DNA from 2 places in the Anaerobacillus sp. MEB173 genome. Region 1 is predicted to be linked to the other one. Evidence: riboswitches for the same ligand, from Rfam matches in the RefSeq annotation. Region 1 holds a riboswitch; the other holds the start of a gene.

Region 1 (6,111 bases):
CTTCTCTATTCTGTAGTAGATAATCATCATTTGTTACAATAACAAGCTCATAATAATTAGGAACACCGTAATCTGCCGGATTGAAATAACGAACGTCATATCCTTTGTTTTGTAAGACCGGGAATTCGTGATTAATAAAGGTTCCAATAACAGCATCGACTCGTTCACTAACAATGGAGGAACCTAATTCGAATCCAACATCAATTAAATTTACCTGATCAATATTCCCACCATCATTTTCAACCATTGTTTTTAGAAGAGGCTCATTTAGAGGAATGCCAGGATAACCAACATCCTTTCCTTCAAGGTCTTTTGGTGACTGTATGTCACTATCTTCTAAAATCATCATGTAGTTTAGTGGCTCTTTCACAACGGCAGCGATAGATACAACAGGGATATCATTTGCTCGTGCCATTATCACATCAGGTTGATACGTAATCCCTAATTCCACTCCACCAGAAGCGGCAAGATTAATTGGATCGGTAGGGTTAGTAGGGAAAATAAGTTCAACATCAAGTCCCTCTTGTTCGAAATAGCCTTCTTCAATGGCCGTGTATAAATACGTATGAACAGCATTTGGATACCAATCTAGCATAACTCTTACTGATGTAAGATCTCCCCCTGCACTTTCTTCATTTTGCAGTGGATCATCAGGTTGGGTTTCATTACCTCCACATGCAGCCACCATAATAAGAGTGGTCATTGTAATTAAAAGCAGCGATAATTTTTTCATTCATAATTCCTCCATTTTAACGAAATATTTTCTATAAGCTTAACAATTAAGAATAAACCTATTCCCAGTAATGACAACCAAACAATCGGGGCAAACACGCCTGCGCTATCAAATTGCGTCATCATTCGCCGACTGAAATAGCCAAGACCAGCATTTGCTCCTAGCCATTCGCCAATAGCAGCTCCTATAACACTTAATGTAACAGCTACCTTTAAGCCGGAGAAGAAGTAGGGGAGAGCGGCAGGGATTTGAACCTTAAAGAAAATTTGCTGATTTGTTGCTCCCATAGTCTTAAATAAATCAATAATTTCTTTACTAGATTGTCGCAGCCCATCATAGGTGCTAACAGTAATTGGAAAGAAAGTGATTAATACTGTTACAACTACTTTGCTCCATATTGAATAATCAAACCACAAAACGAAAATAGGAGCAAGGGCGATAATGGGTATTGTTTGAGATGCGATAACAATTGGAAAGAATGTTCTTTCAGCTATTGTACTGTGATTCATCCACACGGCTAGTCCTACACCAAACGTAATGGATATCGCTAAGCCAAACAAAACAACATTTAATGTTGCGGGAAAATGGACAAACAACAATACATCATTGAGTTCAGACATTTTCACGGCAATATCCATTGGAGTAGGGAGGATAAATTTTTTATTATAACTTTCAGCTCCGATTTGCCAAATAAACAAAAGAAAGCAAAGTAATAGAAAAGACCCACTGTAGTATTTAAGTGTTTTCATAGCTTCACCTGCTTACGCAACTCTTCAAGTAAGCACTGCTTTAATTGGATCACCTCTTTTGTATGGAGATCATTCACAGCTCTCGGTCGTGGTAATGGCACAACAAATTCCTTGTACGAGTCGAGAGGTTTTTCAGAAAATAGAAATATTTTATCAGAAAGAAAAATGGCTTCTTCCACATCATGTGTAATAAATACAACTGTTTTTCTCCATTGCTGCCATTGTTCAAGCAACCATTCCTGCATAATTAATCGTGTCATAGCATCTAATGCACTAAATGGCTCATCAAGCAGTAAGACATTTGTTCCACTGAGAATGGCTCGTAAAAATCCAACACGCTGTCTCATTCCACCAGATAATTGTGAAGGATAACTATTTTCATAACCTTCCAAACCAAAATCCTTCATATGTTTTCGTACAATTTCCAGTGCTGCTTTTTTGTTTGTACCCTTTAGTTCTAACGGGAGGATAGCATTTTCGATAATTGTCCGCCAAGGTAATAAAAGATCCTTTTGCGGCATGTAGCCAACCTTACCTAAGCGTTCCGTAATTACCTCGTTATTAATTAGTACTCTTCCTGCTGATGGTTGTTCTAGTCCAGTAATTAATCTGAAAATTGTACTTTTTCCTGAACCACTTGGACCTAATAAAGAGATGAATTCACCGTCATTAATAGAGAAAGATAGATTATGAATGACAGGTAGATTAGTATTCTTTTTACTGTTTTTGTAAGTAAATGATACTTGATCAAACTGTAAGGATTTATTTGACATTGTTTTCTCATTTCTTTCGTTTCTAATTTGTAATAAAAAAAACCACTCTCTATTAAAGTAAGGAGTGGTTTATATGTATGATGCATGAAAGGATAGAAGGTATCCTTTTGTATTACTTGCAGCATTAATCCACTTCCCTACGCTAGTGTTAACTAGATCAGGTTAAGGGTTAAGGCAAATGCCTCTCTCAGCCAGAAAGCACCCCTAGTGGTACTTCTATTTAGTTGTATGAAAATACATTATCACTGTACCATAGATGAAGTTTGTATTCAATGAACTTACTGTTTACTGATTAATCATAATTATCAGAATATTAGAACTTTTTGAAATGTCTAAAAAAATTTAAATTTATGGTTGTTTTTAACAGGAACCTGTTATATTATAAATTCATAAAATATAACCTGTAGTAATACAGATTGATACTGCAGAGCACCACGATATTACGTATGAATATTTTATTGTTTGTAAGTATTATATTTTTATAGATTTAAAAAAATAATCATTTATTGATTAAAAGGAGATGGATGTTATGTCAACAATTCAAGAACAAGCAAAGCAATTACAAGAAAGCTGGGAAAACAATTCGCGTTGGGAAGGGATCACTCGTCCTTATTCTGCTGAAGATGTAGTGAAATTACGTGGATCTGTACAAATTGAACATACATTAGCTCGCCGTGGATCTGAGAAACTGTGGAACCTTCTGCATGAAGAACCATATGTAAATGCATTAGGTGCATTAACTGGCGGGCAAGCGGTTCAGCAAGTGAAAGCAGGTCTCAAAGCGATTTATTTAAGTGGATGGCAAGTTGCTGCAGATGCAAACCTTGCTGGCCAAATGTATCCTGACCAAAGTTTATATCCGGCAAACTCTGTTCCGCAAGTAGTAGAGCGGATCAATAACTCACTTCAACGTGCGGATCAAATTCAGCATATGGAAGGTGAAGGAGATGTTGATTATTTCGCACCAATCGTAGCTGATGCTGAAGCAGGCTTTGGCGGACAATTAAATGTATTTGAGCTTATGAAAAGTATGATTAAAGCTGGTGCATCTGGAGTTCACTTTGAGGACCAATTAGCATCTGAAAAGAAATGTGGTCATCTTGGCGGTAAAGTATTAATTCCAACACAAACAGCTATACGTAACCTCGTATCAGCACGGTTAGCTGCCGATGTTTCAGGCGTACCTACACTTATCGTTGCACGTACTGATGCAGATGCAGCGGATTTAATTACAAGTGATATTGATCCAACGGATGCACCGTTCATTACTGGTGAGCGTACTCCAGAAGGGTTCTATCGTACTAAGGCTGGTATTGATCAAGCAATTGCTCGCGGTCTAGCATATGCACCATATGCTGATCTTGTATGGTGTGAAACTTCAAAGCCTAGTCTTGAAGAAGCGAAACAATTTGCAGATGCAATTCATGCTAAATTCCCAGGTAAAATGCTTGCATACAATTGTTCACCTTCATTTAACTGGGAAGCAAATCTTGACAAGGAAACTATTGAAACGTACCAACAAGAGCTTGGTAAAATGGGATATAAATTCCAATTCGTTACACTTGCAGGTTTCCATGCACTTAATTACAGTATGTTTGAACTTGCTCGTGGCTACAAAACTCGTGGTATGGGTGCTTACTCTGAATTACAGCAAGCGGAATTTGCTGCTGAAAAAGATGGCTATACTGCGACTCGTCACCAACGTGAAGTTGGTACTGGTTATTTCGATGAAGTAGCACAAGTGGTATCTGGTGGAACGTCTTCAACAACTGCACTAGCAGGATCAACTGAAACAGCTCAATTCCAAAAGCGCTAAGTCATTTAATGTTAACTAATTAATTTAGTAATGTGTGTTCATTCTCCAACTCGTAAGATATAGACTTTGAAAGGTGTTACACGATCTGTGTAACACCTCTTTTTTATGCATATAGCCAAAAAAAAGAACCGCGAAAGAAGCGATTCGTATCATTATTCACAATAACGTAAGCATTTTTCACATTGGAACAAAAGGGATTCTTGTTGTTCAATGATTTCAGTACCACAGTCAGTGCATGTTTTTCGTGGTAACTGATGAAATACCTTTAACTGATTCATACTTGTAATGGAATCCGATGCGTGCATAAATGAGCGTTCCTCATTCCCAGGTGTTTCGGTACAATACATACTTTCTATTTTTGAAGTTATCATTTAAAGTCCCCCTAAAAAATTATTTTGTATTATAACATATGCATATGCATTTAAATCTGTTATATTACAATAAAATTTTTATGAAAATAGGCAACTTTAAGATGTTTAACTTATTTAAGTAAATTCTGCTCGGAAATTAAAATCCCGTCCTCATCAGCATACACAAAATGACCAGGTACCCAATCAATTCCGGCAAATTGTATTGATATATTTTCATGTCCTTTTCCTTGCTTAATGCTTTTGAAAGGGTTTGTTCCAACTGCTAATACACCGATCTCCATTTCCGCAATTTCTGCAGAATCTCGAATGCAACCATAGATAATGACCCCAGCAAGACCTCTCTTTTGACCAATAGCAGCAAGGTTATCCCCTAATAAGGCACATTTCCGTGAACCACCTCCATCGACAACTAAAACTGTTCCCTCTGGTATAGTTTCTAATGCTTTCTTTACTAAGACATTATCTTCATAGACTTTGACTGTAGCAATAGGACCAGAAAATTTCTTTTTTCCCCCATATGAATAAAAGATAGGTTCTGCTACCTTAACTTGATTCGTAAACTCATCACACAAATCAGCTGTATTAAATGGCATGTTAAATCCCCCTTAAAAAATTAAAAGATATTTATATACCTTATTCGACATTTTCAAATATTTTCCTCTATTATGTGAATAATAGAGATGCAAAAAGTAAAATGCTTGTCACTTCTTTTTTCTTTTGTTACAGTTAAAAATAAAATGTTATCTTGTCTTACGTATGTAATCAACTTGATATCATTAGAAACTTAAATTAAAAGGAGGAAGTTTTTTATGAAAATGATGGATGCAAATGAAATCATCGCATTTATTTCTAACAGTAAAAAATCTACACCCGTAAAAGTACATATTAAAGGTGAGTTAGACGGAATAAATTTCGGGGAAAACACAAAGTCGTTTATTACTGGAAATACTGGTGTGCTTTTTGGAGAATGGAGTGAAATTCAAGAAGCAATTCAGGCTAATGAAGCCAAAGTTGAGGATTTTGTCGTAGAAAATGACCGTCGTAACTCTGCAATTCCATTATTAGATATGAAAAACATTCAAGCTCGTATAGAGCCAGGTGCGATTATTCGTGATCAAGTAGAAATTGGTAACAATGCTGTAATTATGATGGGAGCTTCTATTAATATTGGTGCTGTTATCGGTGAAGGTACTATGATTGATATGAATGTTGTGTTAGGTGGAAGAGCAACTGTAGGTAAGAACTGTCATATTGGTGCTGGTACTGTGCTTGCTGGAGTCATTGAACCACCTTCTGCAAAGCCTGTTGTTGTTGAAGATGATGTTGTTATCGGTGCAAATGCGGTTGTTCTTGAAGGCGTAACGGTAGGAAAGGGTGCAGTTGTAGCTGCAGGTGCAATTGTAACTGAAGATGTACCACCCAATACGGTTGTTGCAGGAACTCCGGCACGCGTTATTAAGGAAATTGATGAAAAAACAAAAGGAAAAACAGAGATTAAACAAGAGCTTCGACGTTTAAATGACTAAAAAGTAAATAGTCAATAAAAAGCAATAGAGCACCAGCTGGATGATAAATCTGGCTGGTGCAATTTAATATTCCTTAAAAGAAATAAGAGAAGGGAGAAAAACATGAGCTTTGAAGATCAATTTATAGCCATAAGAAGACGGCT
Region 2 (6,111 bases), on a different contig from region 1:
AGCATCATCTGCTTGCTCCTCATGAATACCAAACACCATACTCACTTCAGAAGATCCTTGGTTAATCATATCGATATTAACCTTTGCTCTTGCAAGGGCAGCTGTAGCACCCGCAGATATACCAATTGTATCCTTCATCCCTTCGCCTACGATCATAACCATTGCTAAGCCTCGTTCAATATGAACATCATCAACATGTAACTCATTTTTGATCCGGTCAAGAATGCGAAGCTCTTTCTCATCATCTAATTGATCTTCTTTTAAGATGACAGATGTATCATCAATTCCAGATGGGATATGCTCATATGAAATCCCTTCATCTTCAATAATTTCTAACAAGTGGCGGCCAAAGCCGATTTCACGGTTCATTAAATATTTACGCACATAAATTGTACAGAATCCGCCATCACTAGCAATACCAATAACCGGACTCGATTTGTATTCCCTTTTTGCAATAATCATTGTTCCAGGAGCAGAAGGGTTATTTGTATTTTTTACACAGACGGGGATCCCTTTTCTAAACGCGGGAATAAGTGCTTCGTCATGGAAAACAGAAAATCCAGCATACGAAAGCTCTCTCATTTCACGGTATGTCAGTTCTTTAATTTCTTTTGGATTATCAACAACATTTGGATTTGCAACATACACTGAATCAACATCAGTAAAGTTCTCATATAAATCAGCATCAATTCCAGCTGCCAGAATAGAACCTGTAATATCTGAACCACCACGCGGAAATGTTACTAAGTTTCCTTCAGGAGAATAGCCGAAAAATCCTGGAAAAATAACAACACCATCACGATTACGAAGCTCATATAAATTATCGTACGCCTGAGGAAGGACCTGTGCATTTCCTGGCTCATCACTTACTAGAAGCCCAGCATCTTGTGGATTAACATACTGTGCTTCGATGCCTTTACTTTGTAAATAGAAGGCAACTAGCTTGGCGTTATTGTCTTCTCCGCTAGCTTTCATTAAGTCCATGAATTGCTCCGAGCTTTTTACTTCAGTCGCAAGACGCTCTTGCAGATCAGCTGTAATGTCATCAACAATTTTATCTGAAAGCTCCAACCCTTTGGCAATGTCACGGTAACGCTCAATAACAGCTTGCAATTCATCTTCAGCAGAACCATTAGCTAAAAATTGCGTTCCAAGTTGAATTAATAAATCAGTAACCTTTGTATCGTTTTTATCACGCTTACCGGGAGCAGAAACAACGACTATTTTACGTTCAGGATCAGCCGCAATAATTTCCCCAACTTTTCTAATTTGCTCTGCACTCGCTAATGACGTTCCACCAAATTTACATACTTTCATGTATATTTCTCCTCCATCGACTTATGTCAGTTATAGTCGTTTGAAAACTTTTTATTTTCTATCATAAAGCCAATTTGATTTCTTTTCTACATATTTTTATTGCTTAAGTAGAAATTTTTTTGAACATTAATAATTAGGAAACAGGCGCCAATTCCCCATGACTTAAAACTTTTAAGAAGATTCGATGTTTTAAAATATATCACATAGTTCCACTTTTATTAAATCGCAAAAATTGGGATATAGAGGAATCAGTATATATGAATATGACTGACCGTTGAACAGCTGTCGCATATGGTAAATCCTTCTTAAATACTAAAGGATAATGTGTATGTTACAAAAAATAGCAATTTATTTATCTGCTGAAACAACGAGCGAATCCATACGTACAGCCTAACTTAACTTTTTTGGAAAAAACTTCATAATTTTCTGATAACAACATATATTCTAAACAACCTTTAATTGTCGTCGGCCTCATAGCTACATAATTTAAAAGCGCTGTTGAGGTTGACGACTGTTTATAAAGCCTGCTATACATTTCACGTAATCTTTTCTCTTGCCAATCCAACCAATATTTGTTAGTCTATATCCAACAACTTAATGACAAAACGGGAGCTTGAAGATATCAAGCTGAGAGGGTAGCTAGTCTGCTGCCGACCGTAAACCTGATCTAGGTAATGCTAGCGGAGGGATTTTGCACTTATGGGATATGACTCTTACTGTCATATGTTTTGTAGCTATCATTTTTTATCTATGTATTTACAGTGGATAAATTAATAGACTATATACATATGTTTCAAGAGTCAATACACGTTAATCTCAAAAAACACAAAGACCGCCTCCAACTGAGCGGTCTTTTTTGCACTTAATAATAAACTACATTAGTGCTACGAGGTTAATAATGTATATTTTTTACTTATATTCAAAATAATGTTTTATCACTTTTTACTACTATAATATCCCCCCTCCTCTAGAGAAAATGGTTTTTTATTTTACAAGTTGTTTACTATTCATTTCTCAGGAGGTCTTTTCAATGACAAAGCAATCGGTTAATTTATCCCCTTTCCCAGGAAGTAAAAAAGTCTATCTTCAAGGTTCAAGAGAAGATATCAAAGTACCAGTACGTGAAATTGAACTAAGCCCAACGGTAAACGGTGACGAAGAAATTCTAAATAAACCCGTCCAAGTATATGACACAAGTGGACCCTATACCGATCCAAATTATGAAGTAGATATTCGTACAGGACTGCCAAGAATTCGTCGCAATTGGATTTTAGAGCGCGGTGATGTTGAAGAATATGAAGGACGAGATATCAAGCCCGAGGATAATGGTTTTTCATCAAGCGAACAGTCACAGAATACCGAGATATTTGATACATCAATGATTAAACCACTCCGAGCAAAATACGGACAAAACGTAACTCAACTTCATTATGCTCGAAAAGGAATGATTACACCTGAAATGGAGTTTATCGCAATTCGTGAAGGATTAGAACCTGAGTTTGTACGCAAGGAAATTGCTGAAGGGCGGGCGATCATTCCAGCTAACATTAATCACCCGGAATGCGAACCGATGATTATCGGACGGAATTTCCACGTCAAAATAAATGCGAATATTGGGAATTCAGCGGTTACGTCCTCAATTGAAGAAGAAGTGGAAAAAATGACGTGGGCGACACGTTGGGGCGCAGATAACATAATGGACCTTTCTACAGGGAAAAATATCCACACAACTCGTGAATGGATCATTCGTAACTCACCAGTACCAGTTGGAACCGTTCCTATTTACCAAGCTCTTGAGAAGGTGAATGGAATTGCTGAAGACCTTACATGGGAAGTGTACCGTGATACATTAATTGAGCAAGCAGAACAAGGTGTAAGTTATTTTACCATTCATGCTGGTGTACTTTTGCGCTATATTCCGATGACTGCAAAACGAGTAACTGGTATCGTTTCTCGTGGTGGTTCGATTATGGCGGCGTGGTGCTTGGCTCACCATCAAGAAAATTTCCTCTACACTCACTTTGAAGAGATTTGTGAAATTATGAAAACATATGATATCGCCTTCTCCCTTGGAGATGGTTTACGCCCAGGGTCGATCGCAGATGCAAATGATGAAGCACAGTTTGCAGAATTAGAAACTTTAGGCGAGCTGACAAAAATTGCTTGGAAGCATGATGTTCAAGTGATGGTTGAAGGACCGGGACACGTACCGATGCACCTCATTAAAGAAAATATGGACCGGCAGCTTGCCACGTGTGAAGAAGCACCTTTCTATACATTAGGACCACTAACAACTGATGTCGCCCCTGGATATGACCATATTACTTCAGCAATTGGGGCAGCAATGATCGGTTGGTACGGGACAGCGATGCTTTGCTATGTAACACCAAAAGAGCACTTAGGTCTACCAAACAAAGAAGATGTTCGTACTGGTGTTGTCACTTACAAGCTGGCAGCTCATGCCGCTGACCTTGCAAAAGGACATCCTAATGCGCAAAAACGTGATGACGCATTATCGAAAGCGCGTTTTGAATTTCGTTGGCGCGATCAGTTTAACTTATCCCTTGATCCGGAACGAGCGATGGAATATCATGACGAAACATTACCGGCTGAAGGGGCAAAAACAGCCCATTTCTGTTCAATGTGCGGCCCTAAATTTTGCAGTATGAGCATCACACAGGATATTCGTAAACTAGCAGCCGAAAAAGGCATCAATGAAAATACAGCTGTAGAACAGGGATTATCTGAGAAAGCAGAGGAGTTTCGTAGCCATGGCAGCAAACTCTATCAATAATTCTCATAATGCAGATCACTATGATAGAGTTGTAGAATTAAAAAGAAACATTAAGAATTTAGAAAACGAACTCCAATTCCAAAAAGAACAGCTTTTGCACATACAAAATACATGTGAACATCATTTTATAGAACAAGGATTAGTCAGAACGTGTCAGAACTGCCTCATGAAAGAAAGTATTTACTACTAGAAAAAAAGCTTAGAGAAATTCGTTTCTCTAAGCTTCTTTTGTCATATTCTTTTTACAATTTTACAAAGGCCTTAATTCTCCTTAAATAATTCCCTACACTGGCCACTTTTCTAATGTATACGCCATTTCCCAAAACATATATTCATATCGGCTACTTGTTACAAAGATCGATTCCATTCGTTGCTTCTCTTCATCTGAAGCTTTTTCTGCCCACTCGTCTAAACGGTTAATTTGTTCCTTTACGAGCTTTTCAAACCACTCATCTCCATACGTATCAATCCATTTTTGATAGATTGGGTGAGCCGGAGTTGATCCTTTATACTTCTCCCCAATTTCCCAATACAACCAGTAGCAAGGAAGAATTGCCGCAATACATTCGCCTAATGAGCCTTTATAAGCTACGGCAAACAAATGGTTCGTATAGGCAAGAGCAGTTGGTGCAGGCTCAGCAGCCATATGACCATCTTTATTTTTTGTAAGTCCTAGCTCTTTTGCAAAACCTTCATGCAGCATATGCTCTGCATCAAATGTTGATTTCGCATGAAACGCCATTTGCGACGTTGTGTGAAAATCCAATGCCTTCGCGGCGCCAATTGCTTGAACTTGTGCAAATCGAGAAAGATAAAACGAATCTTGCTGAACATAATAAGCAAAACATTCTAAAGGTAGTGAACCGTCAGCAACTCCTCTAACAAACGGATGCTCAAAGCTAGCATTCCAAATAGAATCTACTTTTTTTCTTAACTGTTCCGAAAATTTCATGATTTTTCATCCCTTCTTAATAAAATCATCCATTGTCACCTTAACACGTTCCCTATTTCATTTCGTATAAGGCGTTCATTAACAGTTGCTTTACCTGTACAAATTCAGTTGTGACCTTCATTTCTTTTTTTCTTGGTCGAGGTAATGTTACCTTAACTTCTAATACAACGTTAGTGGGACGCGGCGCCAATACATAGATACGGTCCGATAAGAAAATCGCTTCATCAATACTATGCGTAATAAATAATACTGTCCTTTGCATTTGACTCCAAATTTGCAGTAGCCAATCATGCATCTTCTCACGAGTCAATGCATCAAGCGCCCCAAATGGTTCATCTAGAAGCAATAATTCTTTTTTATGAAAAAAAGTTCGTAATAACGCAGCCCGCTGTTTCATGCCTCCCGACAATGCTTTTGGATAATAATCCTCATAGCCTTCTAAACCGAATAATGGAAATAAAGATAGAGCCTCTTCTTTAACCTCGTCTATTCGTTGTTTTGTTATTTGCGGACCTAACATGACATTCTCAAGAACGGTCTTCCATGGAAATAGCAAGTCTTTTTGCATCATATAACTGCAATGACCACGTTCTCCTTTAACATCGTTTCCATCAATCAATATGTCCCCAGCATTAGGAACTTCTAATCCTGTAATAAGATTAAATAACGTGCTCTTTCCGCAACCACTTGGGCCAATTAATGAAACAAATTCACCTTTTTTTAAAGAGAGGTTCATCCCATCAATCACTGGCTCACCACCATAAGAGTGATCCAAATTGCGAATAGTGATTTCCATAACAGCACCTAATTTCTATCGTAAAAGTATTTGTTTCCCTCTATTATTAAGGTAAAAATTTATTGGTCATTACTTCCTCTGTTAATACTTCTGTTTCAACCAAACCGGCATCAAGCAACCATGCTGAAAAGTCATTCCAAACTTTTTCGCTTTGGATTCCCCATTTTTCTGCGTTCCCTTGATATCTCGGACTTAACCATTGTTGTGATGCCCGAATTAGTTCAGCATTTGTTTCTGGACTTGCAGCAATCA

Evidence for each region. A riboswitch is a leader RNA that binds a small molecule or an ion and turns the genes downstream of it on or off. The one in region 1 is predicted to bind thiamine pyrophosphate.
Region 2: another riboswitch for thiamine pyrophosphate. It lies ahead of thiC (phosphomethylpyrimidine synthase ThiC); the one in region 1 lies ahead of ACJ2A9_RS09445 (ABC transporter ATP-binding protein).

Annotation. Positions count from the first base shown of each region.
Region 1 is NZ_JBJMAU010000003.1:346,189-352,299, reverse strand. It holds gene ACJ2A9_RS09455 (ABC transporter substrate-binding protein) at 1-733, opposite strand, end outside; gene ACJ2A9_RS09450 (ABC transporter permease) at 730-1,482, opposite strand; gene ACJ2A9_RS09445 (ABC transporter ATP-binding protein) at 1,479-2,255, opposite strand; TPP riboswitch at 2,373-2,471, opposite strand; gene aceA (isocitrate lyase) at 2,785-4,071, shown strand; gene yhfH (protein YhfH) at 4,224-4,442, opposite strand; gene rraA (ribonuclease E activity regulator RraA) at 4,553-5,035, opposite strand; gene dapD (2,3,4,5-tetrahydropyridine-2,6-dicarboxylate N-acetyltransferase) at 5,252-5,968, shown strand; gene ACJ2A9_RS09420 (N-acetyldiaminopimelate deacetylase) at 6,071-6,111, shown strand, end outside.
Region 2 is NZ_JBJMAU010000033.1:2,172-8,282, reverse strand. It holds gene ACJ2A9_RS23085 (aspartate kinase) at 1-1,317, opposite strand, end outside; TPP riboswitch at 1,913-2,024, shown strand; gene thiC (phosphomethylpyrimidine synthase ThiC) at 2,348-4,111, shown strand; gene tenA (thiaminase II) at 4,395-5,063, opposite strand; gene ACJ2A9_RS23070 (ABC transporter ATP-binding protein) at 5,116-5,859, opposite strand; gene ACJ2A9_RS23065 (ABC transporter substrate-binding protein) at 5,906-6,111, opposite strand, start outside.